2 regions of the Paenibacillus sp. FSL R10-2788 genome follow, and region 1 is predicted to be linked to the other one. Evidence: predicted binding sites of a transcription regulator. Region 1 holds the regulator's gene; the other holds the start of a gene.
What was found. Region 1 encodes CtsR, which represses protease genes until heat stress. Its sites were predicted from a motif close to ATGGTCAATAAAGGTCAAACA; they were not measured.

Region 1 (3,423 bases):
TCGACAACTCGATTACTTTTTTGGCGCGAGGAGTATAAGCAATGTTCGTAGGTTGTTCTTGGCCTCTGCCAATCAGTGTCTCCACTTCGTCCTGGATTTTCTCAAGACCCAGACCCAAAGCGATTAATGCTTTAGCAGCAATGCCGTCTCCTTCACGAATAAGTCCTAGCAAAATATGTTCTGTGCCAATATTGTTGTGTCCTAAACGAACAGCTTCTTCCTGCGCTAGAGCTAGCACTTTTTGTGCGCGTTCCGTAAATCTTCCAAACATCATATCTCCTGCACCTCCATGAATAATAAATATCTATATTAAAGTTGTGTTCCCAGTGTTTCTCGGAGCAGTTTCGCCCGATACATATCCCGTTCAGTGGCGTTCATCTCGTCACCGAACATTTTTTGCAGAAATCCTGGCTGTGTCTTAACGTTAAGCTCATTAAGCACGGAAATCGAAGGGCCTTCCAGTATGCCAAGGTCGACCCCAAGTCTCACATCAGACAGCCGTTGTGCGGATTCTTTAAGCTCCATTAGAGCTGCATAACACAAAATCCCATAAGATCTTTTCACTCGGTCTGTAATTCTTAAAGCGGAATCTACCAGCAGCCTTTCACGGGCATTTCGTTCATGCTCTATAATCTGGGTGACTACACTGTGAAGGTTCTCGATGATTTCACTTTCCGTTTGACCGAGAGTAATCTGATTGGAAATTTGAAAGATGTTCCCTACTGCTTCGCTGCCCTCACCATAAATTCCTCTTACAGTCAATCCCACTTGATTCACTGCTGACAATATGCGATTGATCTGTTGGGTCATTACTAGTGCTGGCAAATGCAGCATTACTGAGGCACGCAGCCCTGTACCCACATTGGTGGGACAACTGGTCAAGTATCCTCTTTTATCATCAAAAGCGTAATTAACAGCCGATTCGAAGATATCATCGATGGCTGTCGCACGTTCCCATGCTTCTCTTACCTGAAGACCCGGGAACAGACATTGGATCCGCAGATGGTCTTCTTCGTTAATCATGATGCTGACCGACTCATCTTCATTTAATATCACAGCTGCACCACGTGAATCATTAGCCAGATTAGGACTGATGAGATGTTTCTCGACCAATACCTTTTTGTCCAGTTCATTCACTTCAGCAAGCTTTATCAGTTGAAAAGATCCGAATTCGGCAGCAGTTTCCCCATGAAACACAGGGGCCAGCAGCTCTAATACTTCTTCCGATTGCTCTAAGGAAGCAAGCATAGGGAATGGAAGATGCTCTAAGTTACGTGCAATACGCATACGGCTGCTAATTACAATCTCGGAGTGACTGCCTCCCGAGCGCATCCAATCACTAAGCGCTTGTTCAGTAAATCGGAGACTTGACATGTCATATCCCCCCTATATATCAAAGACTTTACTCTTGTGCCATTTCTTTTTCAAGTTGGCGAATTTGATCCCGCAGCTCTGCCGCAGTTTCGAATTCCTCCTGTGCGATACTTTGCTGTAATTCCAGCTTCAATTCATCAATTTGCCGTTTGAACACAATCTGTGCTCCAGCACGTTTGGGAATCTTGCCTACATGCGAAGTGCTGCCATGCACCCGTTTAAAGAGCGGGTCCAGTGCACTGTTAAAATATTTATAACAGGAGCTGCAGCCAAAACGACCCAATTTGCTAAACTGCGAGTACGTCATCCCACAATTCTCACATTGCAGACTCTGCGTAGTCTTCGTAGCAGCCGTCTTTTCCTTACCGGCCCCTTCAAGATCAAGCAGACCGGACAGCAAGCTGTGAATGGAGAATCCTCCAGCAGTTCCCGGGATCAGTTCACCCTTCTCCCGCGCACAGCTCTCGCAGATATGAAATTCTGTCTTCTCTCCATTCACGATCTTGGTGAAATGGAGTGTTGCTGGCTTGACGCCACATTCCTGACATTGCATAAGCGAAAGCCCCTCCCTTATGATTGACAATTATTTGCCTAACAAAGAGATTAACATCGCCTTCATAATCTTGGCCCGAATCTCATCCCGATATGGAATCTTAACCGTTAGGCAATCCCGAGAAACAGCAGCGCGCATAAGACACGCCTCACGCTTGCTTAGAAAACCAGCTTCCTCCAGTTGATAAATCAACCCTTCGGCAGCGTTCTGATCTATCCCGCCACCTATAGTATGGTTTAAATGGGCATGCAGTGCCACGTTGGGCGGCAATTCAAAACGTTGAATACGAATATATCCCCCGCCACCACGCTTACTTTCCACCACATAGCCTTTTTCCAGTGTAAAGCGTGTACTAATAACATAATTGATCTGTGACGGTACGCATGAGAACTGGTCCGCCAGGTCATTTCGCTGGATTTCCACCGTACCTTCGGGACTTTCATGCAAAATATTCTTCAGATATTGTTCAATAATATCAGAGATATTGCGCATCACTCATCCTCCAGTGCTCTTTAAAGCTTCATAATATCGGTTGCGGCCCGCATCCTTAATGACATTCATTAGTGAACTTCATTCATATAAGTCTGAAGAAAACTTCACGATTCAGAGGATCGCACTGTATGTCATCAGGTGCGTTGACTTTGACTTTCTTTGACTTTTTAATATTATAACATATTCTGTGCTAATTCCAAGAGGATTCTCTTATTTTTCACTTTTTTCAGCGAATGTATTCGGAAATAAAGAACTCTCCCAGCATCTTTCGAAGGGGAGAGCCTAATTATTTTCTAAAAATGATCAAAAAGTGCGGTTTCAGCTTGCGGAATGATTTCTTCGAGCCATTCCAGAGCCGTCGGACTACCAGTCACAAGTCCATAACGAGCCAGCTCTGCCGGGCGTTTATATCCAAACATTAGAATCGTCAGCGTGCCAATATCACAGCTTAAGTCAGCTGCATCCCGTTCACCCTCTATACGCAAGAAAGCTGCTGCTCCCTCTTCTGAGACCGTCCATTCCCACAACCCGTCATTCCATGGTGCATATTTATCTTCAATATAGATAACCTGTTTCTTCTGACTGCTGTGACGCTTAAAAGAATAACTCTCCACAAATACTTTAGCATTCACAATACGCGCCATAAAATAAGGATAGTTCTCCTGCTCTATACGCGGATCAGGCAGCAAAAAGGGTAACATATCATCGGATGGCACCAGTTTTAGCGATGCACCGGTCACCATTGAATCGTGATTCGCAAGAAATGTCCACAGCCCCTGCCGGGCCTGTTCGTTCAAAAACACAAATTCATCAATGACCAGTTCTCTATTTTCTATCTTATATAATACGTATCCTTCAGGTTCCCCAAGCTGTGAATAAAATACCGCAGTCTGACCTTCATCATCCAGAACAGAGTTCTCCCACCAGTCCAAATCACGCTTAAGTGTTCCGTTATATCTAACTGCAAAACGATTGTATAAGTTGTCCAATACTCCGATATCTTT
Region 2 (3,423 bases), 6.2 Mb from region 1:
TGATTGCTACCACTTCGATACCTTCTACATTTTGAATACGGCGGAAAGCAAGGCGTCCAATACGTCCAAAACCGTTAATTCCAACTTTTACACTCATTGAATAGTTCCTCCTAGAATTCGTTTTATTTATTCAAAACAGACGGTGAGGTCTGTCATGACAACAATGTTAAGTATGATGCAAGAAGTATGTTATTGCCTGCAATCTAAAAACTACGAAGATAGCTGTAGTTGATTGTCAATTTCCTTGCCTATTTCTACTGCGGCAGCCTCGTCCGTGACGAGAATATTCTCCTGCCCGAAACGCAGCATGGCATGAATGGCTTTGGCCTTGGGTTTGCCTCCTGCAATACCGATGACTTTCTCTGTCCGAATAATATCTTCTAGACGTAGACCCATCGTAAGCATGGTATGGACAACCTGACCCTCTTCATTGAAATAATAGCCAAAAGATTCGGCCACTGCCCCTTCACCCTGGATTTCCGAGACTGTAGCCTCGTCCAGTTTGCGGCGGCGGGTCATTTCAATGGCATCCCCAATCCCATGTACAATAATACGCGAACTGCGGATGGTTTGTACAATCTCTCCAATATTAGAGTCAAGTGCCAGCGATTGGTATGCATCCCCACTAAGCAAATCAGGGACATGCAACAACCGGTAGTTGGCTCCAACCCGCTTTGCCATTGTTGAGGCAATCGTGTTGGCTTGAATCTCCATACTCTCTCCTAATCCTCCACGCGCCGGAACAAACCAAGCGTTCTTATAGGAAAGGGACAACGGCGGTGTCAGTTGATCAGCCATATCGGCAAGCGTCGATCCACCTGTGACGGCAACTGTATCATCTGCGCGAAGTATACTCAGCAGCGCTTTCGCACCCGCCCGGCCAAGCTCTCGTTTGGTGAACGGCGATGACTCACAATCACCCGGTACTACAATAACTTTATCCAGACCATACGTTGCTCGAATTTTCTCTTCCAGCTCATCCAGACCAAATAGGCTCTTAACAACCGGCTCTAGCAAATCAAGCAGTCTACGTCCAGCAGCGCTAATGCGCATGCCAACACTCTCGATCTCAATAAGCCCTTGCGATTTCAGAAGATCCGTCTCGGCACGCAGTACCCGCTCAGTCATATCTAGCGAAGCGGCTAGCGTTCTGCGCCCAATAATATCGGACAGCATGATCTGATGAAGAATCGTGTACCGTCTCTTAAGGGTTTCCATGAGATCAGGCAGAAGCTGCTTTTGGATATCTAATAAATTACGCATACTTTCACTCCTGCAACTTCGTCTTCCTCTATTCCCTTGTTCATGGTCTCAAAACGTCCCGGGTAAACTTTTTAAGTCCCACCCATATTCTAACCAAATATTGCTCGAAGCGCAAGTCTTCCGAGAGTAGAATTCTCAAGCACTTGTCTTCTTATACATTAATAAGGTCAGAAAAAGATATAGCGCCCGATGCCTGCCCCTAGAGCGCTTGTCCAGTATTAATATTACATTGCAATTGTGTAAAAATTGTATTATAATCATTTTTGTTGCGCCCGTGGTCCAATGGATATGACGTAGGCCTCCGAAGCCTGAGATCCAAGTTCGATTCTTGGCGGGCGCGCCATTAATTTCATTTTTGCACATAATTTAGTAGTGCCTATACTACTACTTAACCAAAGAGCCGCTTGTCGGCTCTTTTTTTTGAATATAAGTTTGACTTTCTTTGACTTTTTGTTTGAATTTGTTTATCATGTGGGTAATACGGCAAGAGTAAAAATGAATACATTTGAAGAACCAATATCAAGGAGGTTTTCCACGTGAGTTATATTCCTATGGTAGTAGAACAGAGCAACCGCGGCGAGCGCGCTTATGACATCTATTCCCGCCTGCTGAAGGACCGCATCATTTTCCTTGGAACGGAGGTTAATGACGTGGTAGCCAATTCTATCATCGCACAAATGCTGTTCTTGGCTGCCGAAGATCCTGACAAGGACATTCACCTTTACGTGAATAGCCCAGGCGGTTCCATTACTGCAGGTATGGCTATTTTTGATACAATGCAGTACATTAAACCAGACGTTTCCACCATCTGTGTGGGTATGGCAGCTTCCATGGGAGCTTTCCTGCTAAACGCTGGCGCCAAAGGCAAACGCTTCGCACTGCCTAACAGCGAGATCATGATCCACCAGCCTCTGGGTGGTGCTCAAGGTCAAGCAACGGACATTGAAATCCGTGCCCGCCGCATCCTCAAATTGCGCGATAAGCTGAACCGTATTCTAGCAGAACGTACGGGTCAACCTCTAGAACGTATTGAGAAGGATACAGATCGCGACTACTTCATGACTGCTGCAGACGCGGCTGAATACGGTATCGTAGATAAAGTAATCGAGAAGACATTGCCTAGCGGTGTGTAAGCTATAAAGTAAAAATATAAAGAGGCTGTGCCCTAACCATAACGGATAGGGCACAGCCTCTTTATATTTTATAGAAGACCTAAATCCAATCAATTCAGCCCTCCATAACCTAGTGCATCCAGCTTCTCGGCAATTACGCGATAACCCCGGCCATTCGGATGCAAATGATCAATGGATAACAGCCCTCTCTCATTTCCTGCGAACTCACTGTAAATCGAAGCAAATCCACATACTCGGCTGCTGTACTGTGCTGCGTATTGATTAAACTGTCTGACCCATTCTGTCGCACCAACCACCTGAGGATAGGGATTATATAATCCCACAATTCTAATGATAAAAGGTCTACGCGTCCTCGCCTTCAATTGTATAAGGATATTCATAATTGCAGAGAAATTTTGTTTGCATTCCTGAAGCGATCTGCGCAGTTGTGCGGATAAGTCCCCTTGCTGTCTTGCTGCTGATTTGGCCGCGTGAATCAAATCATTACCACCGATAGACACAGTGATGATATCGGCTTCTCGAACGGCCTCACGCATCATGGAATTTCCGCGCAGCCGCTGCTCCAGCTCTGAAGTAGTCATTCCGTTCACGCCTAAATTCGTAGAGGCTACAGTAGTCCGCAGTCTCCCTTCTGCCATTCTACGGTACACCGGAACAAAACCGTTACCTGGCAGAGCACCAAATCCAGTCGTCAAGGAATCGCCAATTGCAGTATATTGGTAGCCCATAGCTCTCCCCCGTTCATAAACTAGTTACTCCCTTTAGCATATGAACTAGAGACAACTCCGGTAAGGGGGAGATGCCTTGTGCTGACATTAGCGGAGACGAGGTATCTCCATTTATTTCATGCCAGCAAACGGGCTACTGCCATCCGACAAAAGCTCTTTGAAACTAAAGGTATACTCAGGGAAGCCTGCAGCATACGCTGTGTACTCATATAATTGGAAGAACAGAACAACCTTGTCATCCTTCAGATAGAAATATTTCTCCGTATTCAATCCGTTGAATCCTCCCAAATAACTATCCT

Region 2: the regulator CtsR is predicted to act here: its motif matches at 1,693-1,713, upstream of clpP (ATP-dependent Clp endopeptidase proteolytic subunit ClpP).

The regions. Positions count from the first base shown of each region.
Region 1 covers NZ_JBBOQA010000001.1:6,338,194-6,341,616, forward strand. Annotated here, with positions in the region: gene clpC (ATP-dependent protease ATP-binding subunit ClpC) at 1-274, opposite strand, end outside; gene NSQ50_RS28295 (protein arginine kinase) at 310-1,374, opposite strand; gene NSQ50_RS28300 (UvrB/UvrC motif-containing protein) at 1,403-1,927, opposite strand; gene NSQ50_RS28305 (CtsR family transcriptional regulator) at 1,958-2,419, opposite strand; gene NSQ50_RS28310 (GNAT family N-acetyltransferase) at 2,713-3,423, opposite strand, start outside.
Region 2 covers NZ_JBBOQA010000001.1:183,897-187,319, reverse strand. Annotated here, with positions in the region: gene gap (type I glyceraldehyde-3-phosphate dehydrogenase) at 1-97, opposite strand, end outside; gene NSQ50_RS00915 (sugar-binding transcriptional regulator) at 211-1,263, opposite strand; tRNA gene NSQ50_RS00910 (tRNA-Arg) at 1,532-1,606, shown strand; gene clpP (ATP-dependent Clp endopeptidase proteolytic subunit ClpP) at 1,800-2,396, shown strand; gene NSQ50_RS00900 (GDSL-type esterase/lipase family protein) at 2,486-3,124, opposite strand; gene NSQ50_RS00895 (PdaC/SigV domain-containing protein) at 3,236-3,423, opposite strand, start outside.